3 regions of the Cupriavidus sp. 10L43_2 genome follow, and region 2 is predicted to be linked to each of the others. Evidence: predicted binding sites of a transcription regulator. Region 2 holds the regulator's gene; each other region holds the start of a gene.
What was found. Region 2 encodes sigma-54, which starts transcription at its own class of promoters, with help from an activator protein. Its sites were predicted from a motif close to TGGCANGNAANCTGCTTT; they were not measured.
Positions count from the first base shown of each region.

Region 1: a site for sigma-54 is predicted at 2,502-2,519, ahead of AC1DEL_RS23690 (GTP cyclohydrolase II). Genes of this name have one in related genera too.
Region 3: a site for sigma-54 is predicted at 3,067-3,084, ahead of AC1DEL_RS07925 (nitrate- and nitrite sensing domain-containing protein). Genes of this name have one in related genera too.

Region 1 covers NZ_JBFTJE010000020.1:121,626-127,710, forward strand. Annotated here, with positions in the region: gene AC1DEL_RS23685 (URC4/urg3 family protein) at 1-1,197, opposite strand, end outside; gene AC1DEL_RS23690 (GTP cyclohydrolase II) at 1,194-2,432, opposite strand; gene AC1DEL_RS23695 (hypothetical protein) at 2,718-3,014, shown strand; gene AC1DEL_RS23700 (acyltransferase family protein) at 3,039-4,133, opposite strand; gene AC1DEL_RS23705 (hypothetical protein) at 4,260-4,763, shown strand; gene AC1DEL_RS23710 (amino acid ABC transporter substrate-binding protein) at 4,871-5,782, shown strand; gene AC1DEL_RS23715 (amino acid ABC transporter permease) at 5,958-6,085, shown strand, end outside.
Region 2 covers NZ_JBFTJE010000026.1:58,673-64,757, reverse strand. Annotated here, with positions in the region: gene AC1DEL_RS26190 (KpsF/GutQ family sugar-phosphate isomerase) at 1-434, shown strand, start outside; gene lptC (LPS export ABC transporter periplasmic protein LptC) at 447-1,082, shown strand; gene lptA (lipopolysaccharide transport periplasmic protein LptA) at 1,146-1,790, shown strand; gene lptB (LPS export ABC transporter ATP-binding protein) at 1,831-2,631, shown strand; gene AC1DEL_RS26170 (RNA polymerase factor sigma-54) at 2,765-4,246, shown strand; gene hpf (ribosome hibernation-promoting factor, HPF/YfiA family) at 4,297-4,650, shown strand; gene AC1DEL_RS26160 (PTS sugar transporter subunit IIA) at 5,129-5,584, shown strand; gene hprK (HPr(Ser) kinase/phosphatase) at 5,641-6,085, shown strand, end outside.
Region 3 covers NZ_JBFTJE010000004.1:252,384-258,468, reverse strand. Annotated here, with positions in the region: gene AC1DEL_RS07935 (bifunctional protein-serine/threonine kinase/phosphatase) at 1-571, opposite strand, end outside; gene AC1DEL_RS07930 (formate/nitrite transporter family protein) at 606-1,418, opposite strand; gene AC1DEL_RS07925 (nitrate- and nitrite sensing domain-containing protein) at 1,694-2,947, opposite strand; gene AC1DEL_RS07920 (YncE family protein) at 3,125-4,597, opposite strand; gene AC1DEL_RS07915 (DUF305 domain-containing protein) at 4,611-5,057, opposite strand; gene AC1DEL_RS07910 (DUF2239 family protein) at 5,223-5,837, shown strand; gene AC1DEL_RS07905 (DUF1294 domain-containing protein) at 5,859-6,085, opposite strand, start outside.

The DNA of each region.
Region 1 (6,085 bases), on a different contig from region 2:
CGCCAGCGGAAAATCCTCCTGGGTGACGCCCAGCGCCTGCCGCACCCCTTCGGCCACGAGGTCGAGCCCGGTCACGGTCAGCGCGCGCCATTCCACGATCACCGGCTCATCCACCGTGTGCGTGCCCGCCGCGAAATCGGGGTTGCGCGGCACCATCAGCTCGAAATCGAACAGCAGGCCGCCGTTGCGGTACTCGGGCAGGCCGGTCAGGGCGTCCAGCCCGGTGACGATGAGGCCGGCGTCCTCGAGCGGCTCCAGCAGCGAATAGGTCAGCCACTGGGTGAGCTTGTGAAACGGCACCAGCCCGTCGGGCGCGGCTTCATGGTGCCAGCAGTCGCCCAGCGAGATGCCATCGAGCTGCACGCGGCCCGGCCAGACCGGCCCGAGCGCCACCAGCAGCGTGCGCAGCACGAAGCTGGCCTCGATGCGGCCATCGACGGCATGTTTGGCGAAGTAGTCGTACAGATTGCCGAGCCGGGCCGGCGTGCCGAAGACGGCCGGGGTGGCTTGCACCACCTCCCCCAGCCGGCGCAGCAGGCCGGCGCGGCCTTCCAGCCCCACCAGCGGGTTGTGCGCGGCCACCTGGAAAGCGGTGGCGATGGTCGAGGCGTCCATGCGCGCCAGCCGCTCGCCATCGGCACGCAAGGGGTCGCCATGCTCGGCGGAGAAGCCGCCGCGCGCGAAGAGATCGAAGCTGGCCACGCCGAGCCCCTCGGAGCGGGTCAGCATCAGGTCGCTGGCCGGATCGCGGTAGCGCCAGTCAGCGCCGGCACCGGCATCGAGCAGCACGCTCGGGATGACCAGGTCGATGCCGATGCGCGCGCGTTCCTCGCAATGATYGGCGCCGGACATGCCCGCCCGCTCGCACAGGATCTGCCAGCGGTCGAGCTTTTCCTCGCCCGGACCGCCGCTCTCGAAATGGCGCCAGCGGCTGTGATACGGCACCTTGAGGTCGCGGTAGCGGCGCCGGATGGTGGCCGCCACGTAGTCCGCCACGGCGTGCACCCGGTCTGGATGCCAAGTAAAGAGCGCAGAGTCGCCCGCCGCCACGTATTCCGTCACAATGGCGCACCGGCTGCGCACAGCCTCCGCGCTCAACAGCGCCGAGGCGGGATGGTCCGGCGGCACCGGGGTGTGCCAGCCGCTGCCATCGCCATCGATCCGTGCGTCCTGCCCTCCTTCGGAATGCTGGTTCATTCGTTCAACCCCCTGCCCTTTGCCAGGGCGAGTTCGTCGGCGTCCGGCGGCGTGTACCGCGTGAAGTACCCCGCCGCCACCTTTGCATCGATTTCCACGCGCGCGTCGGCCGGGATCAGCGCCTCGGGAATGGCCACCTGCTCCACCACCTCGATGCCCTGCGCGGTCAGCGCGCCATGTTTCATATTGCTCATGGACGCCCAGCGGTCGATCCGCCGGATGCCCAGCCAGTGGAAGACGTCGGGCATCAGTTCCTGGAACCGCATGTCCTGCACGCCCGCCACGCATTCGGTCCGCGCGAAGTAGGTTTCGGCGCGGTCGCCGCCCACCTGGCGCTTGCGCGCGTTGTAGACCAGGAACTTGGTCACCTCGCCCAACGCGCGGCCCTCCTTTCGGTTATAGACCACCAGGCCTACGCCGCCCTGCTGCGCCATCTCGATACAGACCTCGATGCCGTGCGCCAGATAGGGCCGGCACGTGCAGATGTCGGAGCCGAACACGTCCGAGCCATTGCATTCGTCGTGCACGCGGCAGGCCACGCGGGTCTCCGGCTGGCCCAGCTTGGCCACATCGCCGAAGAAATAGAGCGTCATGCCACCGATGGGGGGGAGGAAGACCTTGAGGTCGGGCCGCGTGACGAGTTCCGGGAACATGCCGCCGGTCTGCTCGAACAGGCTGCGCCGCAGGATGCTTTCCTTGATATTGAAGCGCCGCGCCAGGCCCGGCAGGTACCAGACCGGGTCCACGGCGGCCTTGGTCACGCGCACATCGCCATTGGGATAGAGGATCTCGCCATCGGGCACCAGCCGGCCAGCGGCGATGGCCGCCGTCAGCTCCGGCATATTGATATGGGCGCGCGTGACGGCGATGGTCGGGCGGATGTCCACGCCGGCGGCGATGCGGTCTGCGAAGACGGTGGAGACGAGGTGGCCCCAGGGGTCGAGCGAGACGATCTTGTCCGGATCGCCCCACTGGGCATGGGGCCCGATGGACTCGGCCGGCGCCGTGTCGGTCAGGTCCGGCCGATGCGCGCGCTGCAGGCTGCCCGAGGCCACCGCCAGCGCGCGATAGATCGCATAGGCCCCGGCGTGGGTGCCGATCACGTTGCGGCGCGTGAGGTCCGTGAGGCTGGCGATGACCGGTCCCCGCTCGGCCGCCGTGGGGGCGCCCCAGTGGATCGGCTCGGCCGGCTTGTCGCGGCGCGCGTGCGAGGTCAGGACGATGTGATCGGACATGACAGCCTCTTCCCCGGATGCCCCGGTATCTGGAATCCTGACCAAATGGTCAGGTTTGTATCTCCATACTAGGCAACGTTCGTGCCATCGCCCAAGTGGGGTTGTTACGGTAGGTGTTGCGCCGAACGCACCGTGGCAGTGCGTTGCCCGCGCCAAGGCGAGGCGGTGGGCACCATCAGGGCGATGGGGTCAATTTAGGACTTCGGCTATGTCGAGGTCGACAGGCATTTTCCATACTGGCTGCATCGCGCCCCAGACGGGGCCAGCCACAGCATGGAGAACATCATGAAACTACTATCCGCCTTAGCGGCAGTCGCCGCATCCCTCAGCGTGTTGGCGCCTGTGGCGGCGCATGCCGCGGGGACATCGGCCAGCCCGCTGCCCGCCTCCTGCGTGACGGTGTCGGCGCAGGCCGGCGAGGCCCAGCGGGCACCCGGGCCGCGCGTGCGGTGCGTGCTGCCGTCCGGCAAGGTGTCGGGCATGGTGCCCGTGGGAGGGATGTCGCACGGGGCGCCCGCGGACTGGCGCCGGGTCATCGAGGACCCGGCCGCCCGCAAGGCGCTGGTGCCGACATACAGCTGAGAGCGCTAAGGCGCTAAGGCCAGATCAGGCCTCGGAAGTGACCGACTTGTCACGCGCCGGCCAGATCGCCTCGCGCAACACATGGAGGACATCGACCGATTCCACATAGCGATGGAACACCGCCCCGGCCAGATTGCTGGCGACCCAGGCGGCCCCCATGCCCAGTGCGTTGAGCACGGGCTGCCCCGGCGCCAGGTGCGAGACCGCCGCATTGACCACCAGGCAAACCGGAAAGTGGACCAGGAAGACCGAATAGGAAATCTTGCCGAAATAGGCCGAGAGATCCGCCAGACGGCCGCCGGGCCAGCGCTCCAGCCAGTCCCCGCGCCGGGAGATGGCCAGCAGCAGCGCCGTGGCCAGCGCCACCGCGATGCGCAGCCGGAAGTCCACCACCAGCGCCGCCACGCCCAGCGAGGCCAGCAGGATCAGCGCCATCGGCGAGCGCCCCGGGTTCGACACCCAGTAGGCCAGCGTGCCCATGCCATAGGCACCAAAGAAATAGATCGCCCAGATATCCCAGCTGGCGTCGCGGTTGAACCAGAACAGCGACGCCACGGCCAGCGCACCCACCAGCGCCATGCCCCACGGCAGGCGCCGACGCGGCGCCGCGCGCGCCATCCACAGCACCATCACGAGCAAGGCGAACAGTTGCAGGTCGATGGCGATATACCAGACGCCGGCGGACAGCGCGTCCACATCGAGAATGTTGTGCAGCAGGAGCAGATGCGCGACGAACTGCGCCAAGTGCGGGGCGGCCGGAATGGAGTCATGCGTCATCCAGGTGCGCGCCAGCGCAGCCCCGGCAATCGCCACGAGAATGGCAACGGCAAACGGCACCACCAGCTTCTGATAACGGCGCCAGATGGTCCCCAGCGGATTCGCGGCCGTCAGAATCCCGCCCGGCGCCAGGCTGCGCGCGGCCAGGAAACCACTGACAACAAGAAAGACCTGCACGGCAATGCGCGCATAGTCGGCCAGCCAGCCAATCAGCCCCGGGGCAAGGGCGTGCGCGGCATCGGACATCGGCCCGTAGAAGGCCAGATGGTGCAACACGATCAGCTGTGAGCTGACCGCCTTCAGCGCGTCAATGCACGCCAAACGAGAAGGACGGGTGCCCATTTGTTATGAGAACGATACAAAGGTGCGGGATTGTACCTTGTTGGTGCAGGGACGGATGGGGGTCAAAGGTTACGGATGTAACAAGGATAGGTGGGATGGCGCGCCGGCCACGATGAAAGTCAAACCATGCCCAATTCTTGGGCGCGTCTGATAGACCTCTCAGACAATGCGCGGGTAGAACGTCTGCTGGTTCAACCCTATCGGCTTCTTGGCACGACGCCGACGCCACGGGAAATCATCGAACTTCTGGATCTCGAAGGAACTGCCCGGCGCATCGAAATGAGGAGTTTATGTATTATGCAAAAGACATGGAATTACAGGTTCGTTATTAAAATAATCGCTGGCATCATTCTCGCCTTCATCGTCGTTATTATGCCTGCAGATATCTGGGACGCATGGACTGTCCCTCATGAATACCCCTTTGGAGAGGAAGGCCCAGCCGCTTCGATGTGGGCTTATCGATCCCAGCAGAATTATCTGATATCAAGCATCTCACTCTGGACCACCAGCACCCTCGCCCTCTGGTCCCTGCTTGCCAGGCGCGCCCGAATGCGGACCCGCATCCTGTGCGCGCTCCCCTTTGCCGTGGTCTGGGCGCTGATGGCCTATGACGGCTCCCGGTTGACCTAGCGCGGCCCGTTCCCCAAAACCGGGCATTTGCTTATGACGAGAATATCCTTCCTGCGCCGCAGGCCCGGGGTATACCCTTGCCGCTTTCGTCAGCACCCTCGGATCCCATGTCGCCGTTTGCCTCGTTTTCGTCCCTGCAACGCCTGATTGCCGCTGCTGCCCTGCTCGCCGGGGTAGTGGCGCCTGCTCTCGCCCATGCCGATAGCCCGGTTCTCAACAAGATTCGCGAGACGGGCACGATTACGCTCGGCTATCGGGAATCGGCGTTGCCGTTCTCGTTTGCCGACGACAAGGGCCAGCCGGCCGGGTATGCGGTGGATCTCTGCCTGCGTGCCGCCGAGGCCGCCCGCGTCAAGGCCGGGTTGAAGGAGATCAAGGTGCGCTGGCTGCCGCTGACGCCGCAGAACCGCATTCCGGCCGTCGTCAATGGGCTGGTCGACCTCGATTGCGCGCCCAATACCAATACGCTGGAGCGCCAGAAGCAGGTGGCGTTCAGCGTTTCGCACTATGTATCCACGGTGCGGATGCTGGTACGGGCCGATTCGGGTATCAAGTCGCTCGAGGATCTGCGTGGCAAGACCGTGGTGACCAGCGCCGGCTCCACCGGCGACCGCCACGTGCGACGCCTGAAGGCCGACTATGGCTATCGGGACGTCTACGCCAAGGATCATGGCGAGTCGTTCCTGCTGCTGGAGACGGGCCGCGCCCAGGCCTTCGTCATGGACGATGTGCTGCTGGCCGGGCTGCGCGCCAAGTCGAAGGATCCGTCGCAGTTCGTGATTGTCGGCCCGGCGCTGTCGGTGGAGCAGAACGCGCTGATGATGTCCAAGGCGGACCCGGAGTGGAAGCGGCTGGTCGATCAGGCGCTGGCGGGCACCTTCGCCACGCCGGACGTCGTCGCGCTGCAAAAGCGCTGGTTCCAGCAGCCGATTGGCACGCGTGGCACCAACCTCGCGCTGGCGCCCTCCGCCGAGGTCACACAGGCCTGGAAGCACCCCTCTGACGCCGTGACCGAATAAGCACTTTTCGGCATCCATCTCGGGGCGGCACGCGGCTGCCGCCCCCGGAAAACCCCTGAGTTGACGGCTTCACCGGCCTTGGACACACTGGCCCGAGCGGGCTGACATGCTGTTTACTGGCCGGTAAGCCCGCACAACGCGAACCGCCGGAAGGCGGCACCACTCAGGAGATCCCATGAACAAGATCATCGCCACCGCAGTTGCGCTGGGCCTGGCTACCGCCTCCGTGGCGGCCATCGCACAGGACAAGAAGCAGTTCGACCCGTACTCGCAAGGCGCGAAGTCCGGCGAGAAATTCGACAC
Region 2 (6,085 bases):
AGGAAGACTTCGCCCGATCGCACCCGGGCGGCGCGCTGGGCCGCAAGCTGCTGACCCACGTGCGCGACGTCATGCGCACCGGCAACGGCGTGCCCGAGGTGCGTGAAAACACCCCGCTGGCCCAGGCGCTGATGGAAATCACCCGCAAGGGCCTGGCCATGACGGCCGTGGTGGACCCGGACGGCCACGCCATCGGCGTGTTCACCGACGGCGACCTGCGCCGCCTGCTGGAAACCCCGCGCGACTGGCGCACCGTGCCCATCGGCGAGGTCATGCACCGTAACCCCCACGTGGTGAACCAGGACCAGCTGGCCGTGGAAGCGGTGCAGATCATGGAAGCGAACCGCATCAACCAGCTGCTGGTGGTCGATGGCGACGGCAAGCTCGTGGGCGCGCTCCACATCCATGACCTGACCCGCGCCAAGGTCATCTGAGCGGGGCCGGCGATGCGCGACTTCTTCGGCAGGATCTCCGGTCTGGTCATGCGGCTGCTGCCGCTGCTGCTAATGGCGATGGTCGCCGGCAGCACGTTCTGGCTGGTGCAGATCAACTCGCCCCATGAGGACGAGGCCGCCCAGAACCGCGCCAAGCGCCATGAGGCGGACTACTACATGGACCGCTTCTCGGCCACGGAACTGGACACGACCGGCGCCACCAAGATGCGCTTCACCGGCGTGAAGATGATCCATTTCGAGGACGACCAGACCTACGAGGTGACCACGCCGGCCATGCGCGCCTACCAGCCGGACCGCCCCCCGGTCACGGTCAACGCGGACCGGGGCGTGATGAACTCGGAGGGCTCGGTCATCGACCTGTACGGCAATGCCTTCCTGGTACGGCAACCCGGCGTGGATCCGTCGAAGGACCCGCGCATGACCGCTGCATCGCAATATTTCCAGTTGCTGGTCAATGACGACATCGTCAAGACCGATAAAGCGGTACAACTCACGCGCGGCCCGTCGGTGATGACGGCCAACGGACTGGTCTTCAACAATGTCACGCGCGAAGTACAATTGCTCGGCAACGTACGCGGCACCATCGTCATGAATCCGCCGTCGGGGCAGGCCCGGACCACGCAGTAAGCACAACAACAAGCACGCCAGGCGCCGGCAACGGATCGCCCGTCATTCTCTCAGCTGACCAACATGACCCCATCCCTGACGACGTTGTCCTGTCGCCGCATCGTGCCCGCCCTGGCGGTGGCAATCGCCGCGCTCGGCGCGACCCTGGCCCAGCCGGCCCTGGCGGAGCGTGCCGACAAGGACAAGCCGCTGGTGCTGGAGGCCAACAACGCCAGCTATGACGACGTGAAGCAGATCTATACGCTGACCGGCAACGTCGTGCTGACCAAGGGCACGATGGTGCTGAAGTCGGACGCCGCGCAGATCCGCACCGACCCCGAGGGCTACCAGTACGCGGTGGCCACGGCCAATCCGGGCCGCCAGGCGTATATCCGCCAGAAGCGCGACGGCGTGGACGAATACATCGACGGCTGGGGCGACCGCATCGAGTACGACGGCAAGCAGGAAATGTCGAAGCTGATCGGTCATGCCCGCGCGGCGCGCATCGCCGGCGCGAAGACCGTCGACGAGATCCGCGGCGCCGTGATCACCTACGACAGCCGCAACGAGTACTACACGGCTGCCGGCGGCGACAACAACACCTCCACCGGCAACCCGTCCGGCCGCGTGCGCGCCGTGCTCTCGCCGCGCGCGGACCCGGCCAGCGGCGCCGCCGCGCCGCCACCGCCGCTGGAACTGAAGCCGGCGCCCGCGCCCGGCAAGCCCTGAACCCCGGACGCGCCCGCCGCGTCACGCATGCATTGACCTGATGAACGACTCCGCCACGCTCGCCCCGAACGCCTCCGCAGCCCCGTCGGCCGCCCGTACCGACAGCAGCACGCTGGTCGTGCGCCACCTGAAGAAGCGCTACGGTTCGCGCACCGTGGTCAAGGACGTCTCGCTGGACGTGAAGAGCGGCGAGGTGGTCGGCCTGCTCGGTCCGAACGGCGCCGGCAAGACCACGTCGTTCTACATGATCGTGGGCCTGGTGGCACTGGATGAGGGCGACATCGTGCTGGACGACCAGCACATCAGCGGCCTGCCGATCCACGAGCGCGCCCGCATGGGCCTGTCCTACCTGCCGCAGGAGGCCTCGGTCTTCCGCAAGCTCAACGTCGAGGAAAACATCCGCGCCGTGCTCGAGTTGCAATTGGAGAAGGGCAAGCCGCTGCCGAAGGCCGAGATCGAACGCCGCCTGGATTCGCTGCTGGATGACCTGCAGATCGCCCATCTGCGCAACAACCCGGCGCTGTCGCTCTCCGGCGGCGAGCGCCGCCGCGTGGAAATTGCCCGGGCGCTGGCCTCCGCGCCGCGCTTCATCCTGCTGGACGAGCCGTTCGCCGGCGTGGACCCCATCGCCGTGGGCGAAATCCAGCGCATCGTGAGCTTCCTGAAGGCGCGCAACATCGGCGTGCTGATCACCGACCACAACGTGCGCGAGACGCTCGGCATCTGCGACCACGCCTACATCATCAGCGAAGGCACGGTGCTGGCCGCCGGCCAGCCTGAGGAAATCATCGCCAACGAGTCCGTGCGACGCGTGTACCTGGGCGAAAATTTCCGCATGTGACCCATCGGCCGCCGCGTGCGGCCGCGCTTCTCCCGGCCTCCACGGCGACAGCCGGGGTCGATCAGGAAGTCAGAGCGATAGGCGATAGCAATTTCCGTTCCATAGTCGGAAGGATGCGCATAGAATAGGTCGCATGAAACCGTCGCTTCAGCTTCGTCTCTCGCAACATCTGGCATTGACCCCGCAGCTGCAACAGTCGATTCGATTGTTGCAGCTCTCGACGCTTGAACTCCAGCAGGAAGTGGAACAGGCGCTGACCGAAAATCCCCTGCTCGAACGCGAAAACGACTGGATCGAAAGCCCGCTGCGGGTAGCCGCCGATGGCTCGGTCAACCTCCAGAGCGCCCCCGCGCCGGCCTCCTCCGAGCCACAGCCCAACGGCGACGCGCGCACCGATGGCGCGTCCGGCGGTGAGGACGACAACTACAACGACAACGGCAGCGAGGACTACGGCAGCGACTGGAGCCTCGACGACTTCGCCCGCCGCCCCCAGGGCGACGAGGACGAAAAGTCGCCGATGCAGTTGCGCGATGCCGAGCCCACGCTGCGCGAGCACCTGATGGGGCAGTTGGCCCCGCTGAAGATCTCGGTGCGCGACAAGGGCCTGGCCATCTTCCTGATCGAATCGCTCGACGATGACGGCTACCTGAGCGCCTCGCTCGAGGAAATCTGCACCGAACTGCCCGAGGAACTCGAATTCGAGATCGACGAAGTCCACGCGATCCTGACCCTGCTGCAGAGCTTCGACCCGCCCGGCGTGGGCGCGCGCAATGCCGCGGAGTGCCTCAGCCTGCAATTGCGTCGCCTGAAGCACTCCCATCGTGAGCTGGCGCTGACCATCGTCAATCATCATCTGGAACTGCTGGCCGTGCGCGACTACACGCGGCTAAAGAAAGCGCTCCAGGTGGACGAAATAGCACTGAAGGCGGCACACGAACTGATTCGCTCGCTGGCGCCGTATCCGGGGCACGCGTTCAACCGTCCCGAGGCCGACTTCGTGGTGCCCGACGTGTTCGTGCGCAAGAGCGGCAGCGGGTGGATCGCGGCGCTCAATCCGGATGTCATGCCACGGCTGCGCATCAACGACATGTATGCGCAGATCCTGCGCGGCGCGAAGGGCGAAACGGGGACGGCAGGCCTGCAGCAGAAGCTTCAGGAGGCGCGGTGGCTTATCAAGAACATCCAGCAACGATTCGATACGATCCTGCGTGTTTCGCAGGCAATTGTGGAACGTCAAAAGAACTTTTTCACGCATGGCGAAATCGCGATGCGCCCCTTGGTTTTGCGGGAAATAGCCGATACACTCGGTTTACATGAGTCGACCATTTCCCGGGTCACCACGAATAAGTACATGGCCACGCCCATGGGTACTTTCGAGTTGAAGTACTTCTTTGGGAGCCACGTCTCTACGGAGACTGGCGGCGCGGCCTCCTCCACGGCAATCCGCGCGCTGATCAAGCAACTGATAGGAGCCGAAGACCCCAGGAATCCTCTTTCCGACAGCCGGATCGCCGAACTGCTGGGTGAGCAAGGCTTCGTGGTCGCACGCCGCACGGTGGCGAAATACCGCGAAGCGCTCAAGATCCCCGCAGTCAATCTCCGCAAGACTTTGTAGCCGAGCCGCAACCGCCTGCCTGGTGCGGCTCTTTCAGAAGGAGAAGCGCTATGAACTTCAAGATCAGTGGACACCACCTCGACATCACGCCCCCGCTGCGTGAGTATGTGGAAACGAAACTGGAGCGAATTGTCAGGCATTTCGATCAGGTCATCGGCGTGAGCGTGCTGCTATCGGTGGACAATCACAAGGAGAAGGACCGGCGCCAGTACGCGGAAATCAATCTGCATCTGAAGGGGAAGGACATCTTCGTCGAAGCGCATCATGAAGATCTGTATGCGGCGATCGACTGTCTGGTCGACAAGCTCGACCGCCAGGTCATCCGCTACAAGGACCGCGTACAGGGCCACGATCGCGAGGCGGTGAAGTACCAGATGGCCGCCCAGCAACTGACGCAGCAGTAGACACCTGCAGGCAACCGAAAACAGAGCGGTTGCCGACCCTGCAGAGGACTGAAAAGAAGAGCTCAAGCCGCGCAATCAGCGCGGCTTTTTTGATGGGCGCGCGCCATGGCGGTGACGGTGCGGGCACCTGGAATGTTTCGTTACCTTATTGCCACGCCGGAGGGCGACCCGGGGCCCCCGTGAGCGGTCAAAATGGGAACAAGTGTTCGCAAGCCGCCCGCCTCGGTGTATGCTCCGCCATACAAATAACGACAGGACGGCCCCGGGACACCCCGGGTGGGCAAGCCGGCCGGCACGTCGTGGCACCGCCGCGACCCCGGCGCTGCATCGCAAAATCGCGGTGGAGCCCTGCTCTATAATGGCCGGACGCTCCAATGCGGGCGTCCCAGACAAGATCTCGGTACCCAAGTTTCGCCCCGAATCCGGCGGGACGGCCTTCGCGCCCCGGCCCGCTAACCTGACTTCTCGCGCATCGCCCATGAATCGTTTGGCCAAATTGCTGCCACCCGGCAACATCCATCTCGACGTCACCGTCACCAGCAAGAAGCGGGTGTTCGAGCAAGCCGGGCTCCTGTTCGAGAACAACCATGGCGTGGCGCGTGCTACCGTGACCGATAACCTGTTCGCGCGCGAATCGCTGGGTTCCACGGGTCTGGGTGCCGGCGTGGCCATTCCGCATGGCCGCATCAAGGGTCTCAAGCAGCCGCTGGCCGGCTTCATGCGCCTGGCCGAGCCCATTCCGTTCGAATCGCCGGACGGCAAGCCGGTGTCGCTGTTGATCTTCCTGCTCGTGCCGGAACAGGCCACGCAACAACATCTGGAAATCCTGTCGGAAATCGCCCAACTGCTCTCGGACCGCGAGATGCGCGAGGGCCTCGCCACACTGCCCACGTCGGAAGCGGTGCATGATCTGCTGACGCAGTGGCACCCCTGACTCCCGCCCCAACGGCCGCCTGAAACGGCCTGTCCGCCCCCGAAAGTCATACGCGCATGGAACTCACCGGCGTCACCTCGCAGTCGATCTTCGACGACAACGCAGCCGACATCAAGCTCTCGTGGGTCGCTGGCCTGGAAGGGGCCGACCGGGCCTTCGACGTGGAATTCGCCCGCGAAGCCACCTCGGCGGCGGACCTCGTCGGCCACTTGAACCTGATCCACCCGAACCGGATCCAGGTGCTCGGCAAGCCGGAAATCCTCTACTACCAGCGCCTCGACGACGAGCCGCGCAAGCGCCAGATGGGCGAGCTGATCCTGCTCGAGCCGCCGTTCCTCGTCGTGGCGGATGGCATGGAGCCGCCGCCAGACCTGGAGCTGCGCTGCACGCGCTCGTCCACGCCGCTGTTCACCACGCCGGTGTCGTCGGCGGCTGTGATCGACCATCTGCGGCTCTACCTGTCGCGCATCTCCGCCCCGCGCGTGACGATGCACGGCGTGT
Region 3 (6,085 bases), on a different contig from region 2:
CGTCGGTGGCCAGCAGGTAGATCTCGCCGGGCTCCACGCCCCACGTCCGATAGTCGATTTCGACAGACGGGCTCGCACCCAGCGCTCGGCCCAGATAGGCCTCAGAGGCCGACACGCAGACCCGATGATCGACGGTGAGCTGCTCCAGCGTGTGCCGATGCAGCCGATAGACGCGCGCGTCGCCCACGTGCAGCAGGTGGGCCTCCCGCGCCTTGAAGATCAGCGCGCTGAATGTGCAGACGTAGCCGCGGTCGCGGTCGAAGCGGGCTTCGCTGTGACGGCTCTGCGCGTGGAGCCAGGAGTTGACGGCGGCCAGCACGCACTGCGCCGCCCGCCGCACCGTCCAGGCTTCGGACGTGCAGTAGTAGTCCTCGAGGAAGGTGCGGACGGCGGCGGCGCTGGCGATCTGGCTGACCGCGCTGGTGCTGATGCCGTCCGCCAGCGCCAGCGCAACGCCCTTGGTCACGCGGTGGTGGCCGGCGGGGTGGGTCACGCCATGAAAGTCCTGGTTGACCGCCTTCCGGCCAGCGTCCGAGTGTTGGCCAACGCTGACCTGGAGCCCGCCGGACATGGCGCGGTCGCCTCGATACCGGGTAGTGATCCGATCAGCCCAGCGCGCGCTTGCTGGCCGACTTGTAGTGCGTGCTGTAGAGCGTGATGCCCACGAAGGTCAGGCCACCCACCAGGTTTCCCAGCACAGTCGGGATTTCATTCCAGATCAGGTAGTCCATGAGGGTGAAGTTGCCGCCCAGCATCAGGCCCGACGGGAACAGGAACATGTTCACGATGGAGTGCTCGAAGCCCATGTAGAAGAACACGAGCACGGGCATCCACATGCCGATGACCTTGCCGGACACCGAGGTCGACATCATGGCCGCCACCACGCCGGTGGAGACCATCCAGTTGCACATCACGGCGCGGATGAACAGCGTCAGCATGCCGGCGGCGCCATGCGCGGCGTAGCCCACGGTGCGGCCTTCGCCGATGTGGCCGATCTTCTGGCCGATGGCGTTCGGGGCTTCGGAGAAGCCGAAGGTGAAGATGATGGCCATGAAGAACGCCACGGTGACGGCGCCGGCGAGGTTGCCACAGAACACCAGGCCCCAGTTGCGCAGCACGCCGCTCCAGGTGGCGCCCGGGCGGCGGTCCAGCACGGCCAGCGGCGCGAGCGTGAAGACGCCGGTCAGCAGGTCGAAGCCCATCAGGTACAGCATGCAGAAGCCAACCGGGAACAGCAGCGCGCCAACCAGCGCGTTGCCGGTGTTGACAGTGATGGACACCGCGAAGGCTGCCGCCAGCGCCAGGATGGCGCCGGCCATATAGGACCGGATCAGCGTGTCACGCGTGGACATCAGCAGCTTGGACTCTCCGGCATCGACCATCTTGGTGACGAACTCGGTGGGGGCGAGATAGGCCATGGGGTATTCCTCTCCGTTTCCTTCGTTTGGCTCAGAAAAGACAAACGGCGTCCGTCCGCCCGGCCTATGGCCGGCACGTGACAGGACGCCGTCATCCTTGATGCTTTACAGGGTGATGCACTGCCGGGCCGTCATCAGCCCGATGTCAGTGCTGACGCACGTTCCATGCCCGCCGCCGGGTGGGGCCGGGTTGGGCCGGGTTGGGGCAAGTGACGATCTAGGGGGCGTTGGTAGTGCATGGGCTGCCCGCTTTTGGTGCGCGCGGCCGGGCGGGTTCAATCCTGGTGCTGATCGTCGTCCTGTGGGGGCAGGGCGAGGCCGGTGAGCGAGAGGGTGGCTTCGGCAATGTCCGCCAGCCGGCGGTTGTTGTCCATCGACGCCTTCTGCAAGGCCCGGAACGCGGCGTCCTCGCTGAGCCCCATGCGGGTCATCAGCGCGTTCTTGGCGCGCTCGATCACCTTGCGCTCCTTGAGCGCGCGCCGGGCGGCATCGAGTTCCACTTCGGTCTGGGCCAGCCGCGCCGACTGCTGGCGCAGCAGGCGCTCCAGCGACGTGACGGTGGTGGCGTGCACCTCGGCGGGTCCGTTTCCGGCATCGGGCATGCCCGGCAGCACAGGGGCGGCGGCGGGTTGCTCGGCCACATCGAAAAAGCGCTCGACGGCATGGGTATGGGGCGGCGGGTTGTCCAGTAGCTGGCGCAGCAGCCCGGCCGAATCCTGGAGATCGGCCTGGGAACGCTGGATCTGCGCCTCGCAGGCCTTGCGCAGGTCCTGCACCACCTGCATCTCCAGCGTCCACATGCCCGTGATGACCTCGCTGCAGACTTCGAACCACTTCTCGCTGTCGTCGTGCACCAGCGCCGTGCCCGGCGGCGTGGTCAGCAGCGTGCGGCGCATGCCGTCCTGCGCGGCGACCGCGGCGCTGGCCTGCCGTTGCCGCCATGCGGCGAGCAGCGACGGGTCGGCGAAGCGCTCGAACATCTGGAAGCTGCGCTGCTGGGCTTCCACCAACTGCTGCACGCGCTGCGGCGCGGTGCCCGCGCAGGTGCCGGAGGCGAACATCTGCGCCCCCACGGCCCGCTCCTGCCCGGCGGCTTCCTTGCCCTGCACGAGGTAGACGAAGGCCACCAGCGGCCGGGCGATGCCCGGATACATGGCCACATCGGCCAGATGGAAGATCAGCTCCAGCAGCGCGGCGATCAGGCGGCTGAACGCCGCCACGGCGTCGTGCGCGGTGGTCTGGCATTGATCGATGGACTGGCGCAGCGCCGGCAGCGTGGCCAGATCGAGCTGCACCCAGGCCATCAACGACACCATCGACGCCGTGCCGGTATGGCCCGCTTCCAGCTGGCTGGCGAAGCGCTCGCCCAGCCGGGAGGCGATGTGGACCGCCTCGCCCATCGCCGTCTGGCGCTCCTGCGCCAGCCGTTGCCCACCGGAGGCCAGGAAGATGCTGCTGGCCCCCCGTTCACGCTGCAAGGCGTGGATCAGCTGGCCGATCAGGTCGGCCAGCTCCACGCGACTTGCCATCAGGCGGACGGCCTCGATTTCGAGCTGCTTGGCCCGAAGGACGAGGGTTGAGGCGGAAAGGGGCATTGTGCTGGGAATGTGGGCGCGGCCGGGATGGGTACTACGCATTTGCCAGGTACTACGCAAATGTCGTGCCATTTGTATCATCCGCCGTACCTTCCCGGCCCCCCGGACCGGCTACAGCGCCTGCACCTGCACAGGCGCGCCGGGTTTGCCGTTCTCGGACGGGGCGATCACGAGATAGCGGCGCGCGCCGGCCCCCGTATCGTCCCGCACCACCTGCCGGATCGGGCCAATCGCGTTGACGATGGCCGAGCCCGCCGGATTCGACATGAAGGCGGCGAGCGGCTCCAGCGGGCCGCTGCCGTCCGCGCGGGTGGCGAGCGCCAGCACGTAGGCGCGCTTCGGCTGCAACCCGGTCGCCGAAGCCTGCAGGACCTGGAGCAGTCCCTGATCGAACAGCGTGACGCTGGTCGGCGCATGGTCGGTGGCCACAGGCTTGCCGTTCACGACGCCATGCAGCTTCAGCTGCGTGGTCTGCCCGGCCACCCCCAGCGGCTGGAGTCCCTGCGTGCCGTCGCCCTCGGGCACGGCGTTCGGCACATAGGCGATGGCCTGCGGCGCCTGCCCGACCGGCACGTTGGCGACTACCCGATTGGTGGCGGTGTCGATGGCGGCCAGCTGGTCGGCGTTCTCCAGCCCCACGTAGATGCGGGTGCCGTCGCCCGAGGGCCAGATGCCGTGCGGCAGGCTGCCCACCGGAATCGTGGCCACCTGGGAGAAGTCATCGGTCCGGAACACCTTGACCTGATTCAGCCCGCCCACCGTGATGTAGGCGAAGTCGCCCGCCGCCGTGTGGGCGAAGTTCACGTGGTTGGTGATCGGGCCGGTCTCCAGCGTCTTGATCAGGCGGAAGGGCGGGCGGGCCTCGAACACCTGGGCCTTGCCGACGTCCTTGAGCGTGAACCAGACCTGCTTGCCGTCAGGCGTGGCGGCGATGTTCGGGCAGAACGGGCTCTCCTGCTTCACGCGCCCCACGATCTGATGGTCGGCCACGCTGACCACGGCCGTTTCCGGATTGAACGACGAGCAGATGTAGCCGTACTTGCCATCGGGGGAGAAGATCTGCATGCCCGGGCCGTCGGCCACGGTCATGCGGGTCTTTTCCTGGAACGTGGCGGCGTCGATCACCGAGATGTAGTTCTCCCCGCGCACGGTGACCCAGACCTCCTTGCCGTCCGGCGTGTAGAACGCCTCGTGCGGCGACCGTCCCACGTAGGTGACGTGCTTGACGGCGTTGGTAGCCGTGTCGATGAACGACACCGAGTTCGACCCAATCGACACGATGGCAAGCGTGCGGTGATCCGGCGAGAAGCCCATCCCGTGGACCAGCACCTGACCGCGATACAGCGGGCTGAAGTTGCCCGGCGCAGGGTCGCCCAGGCGGATGACGCCCAGCAGCCGGTTGTCCGCCGGGTCCGTCACGGAAACCGTGTTGGAGAACTGCTCGGCGGCATAGAGGCGGTCGCGGTGGCTGATGGGGACGTCCGGGGCCGTCGACGGTCCCGGCGCCTGCCCGGCCAGAACCGCGCTGGCCGCGCCGAGCAGCAGCATGAGGGAGAGGGTGTTCCTGAGGGAATGTCTTGTCATGGTCGTGGGCGCATCAGTGCGCGTGAGCGGAATGGCTGGGGGTGGTGGGTTGGCTGGCCGATTGGGCCGGATCGGGGCGGGTGGGCGCCGGCGCGGATGGGGGCAGGGGCTGTCCGAGCGCGAGCCGCATCGCGGCAATCTCCTGCAACTGGTCGACGATGATTTCCTGCGCGATGCGTCGGAGCTGCTCGTTCTTGCCGTGGCGCAGCTCGGCCATGGCCATGTCGATGGCGCCCTGATGGTGGGGAATCATCATCGCGACGAAGTCCTCGTCGACGTTGCCGCCGGGCTTGACCGCCATGTCGTCCATCATTTTTGTCATGGCGGCATCGCTTTCCGACAGGAACGCAGCGCTGTCAGGGCTGGCGGGCGGGGCGGCGACGGCGGGCAGCGCAAGGGCGGCCAATAACGGCAGGAGGAACCTAAGCGGTGGTGATGGGGATCGGTGATGACTGGGCACGGGGCTCCTCGTGAAGGGTGGCGGCCTGGTTGCGGCCGCATGCCCCGTAAACGCAGGACACCCTGCTGTTATTCCCTCGCCACCTCAGGGTAAATTTATACCCGGGTAATATTGACTTTAATTTTATCCGGGTATAAATTGCGGACGTCATCACGGGGAGCCACCATGAGCCCAATCGATCATCTTCCGTCCCATACCGCCTTCGAAGGCCATCGTCGCCTCGCCTCCGGCCCGCTCGGCGTGGTTGCGCTCGCGGTCAGGCGGGCGATGGAGGGGGGCACCAGCGACCCGGTGCTGGTGTTCGACAACGCCACCGGGCGCACCATCGACATCGACACACGCGGCAGCGATGCGGACATCGTCGCCCGTTTTAGCCCGGAGGGTGGGCGTGCCGATGCCGCCGATCAGGAAGACGCCCCGGACGCGCCGCGCGGCAGGGGCCGCCCCAAACTAGGCGTCGTGGCGCGCGAGGTCACGCTACTGCCGCGCCACTGGGACTGGCTCGCCCAGCAGCCGGGCGGGGCCTCCGTGGCGCTGCGCAAGCTCGTGGAAGAGGCACGCCGCGCCAATGCCCATGGCGATAACCGCCGCGTAGCGCGGGAGCGCGCGTATCACTTCATGTCCGCCATCGCCGGGGATCTTCCGGGCTTCGAGGAAGCGTCCCGCGCGCTGTTCGCGGATGACCGGCAACGCATGGACGAACTGATCGCCGGCTGGCCGGAGGACGTGCGCGGGCATGTGGTGTGGCTGGGGTTTGGGGGTGGTGCGGAAGCTAGATAGACAGCCTCGGCGAGCAGTCCCTCAATTGGCAATGACCGTCTTCCACAGCACCAGCGCGCCAATGTTCAGGGCCACGGTGCCCCAGAAGACAACCTGAAACGCCTGCTTCCGATTTTTGTGCCGAAGGAGGTGCTGGGCGGCGAGCGCGCCGGGCCATCCGCCGCAGAGTGCAATCAGATGCAAATTTGCCTCAGGAATGCGCCATGCCTTTCGATTTGCCCGTGCCTTGTCGTCCGCGTACGTGAGGA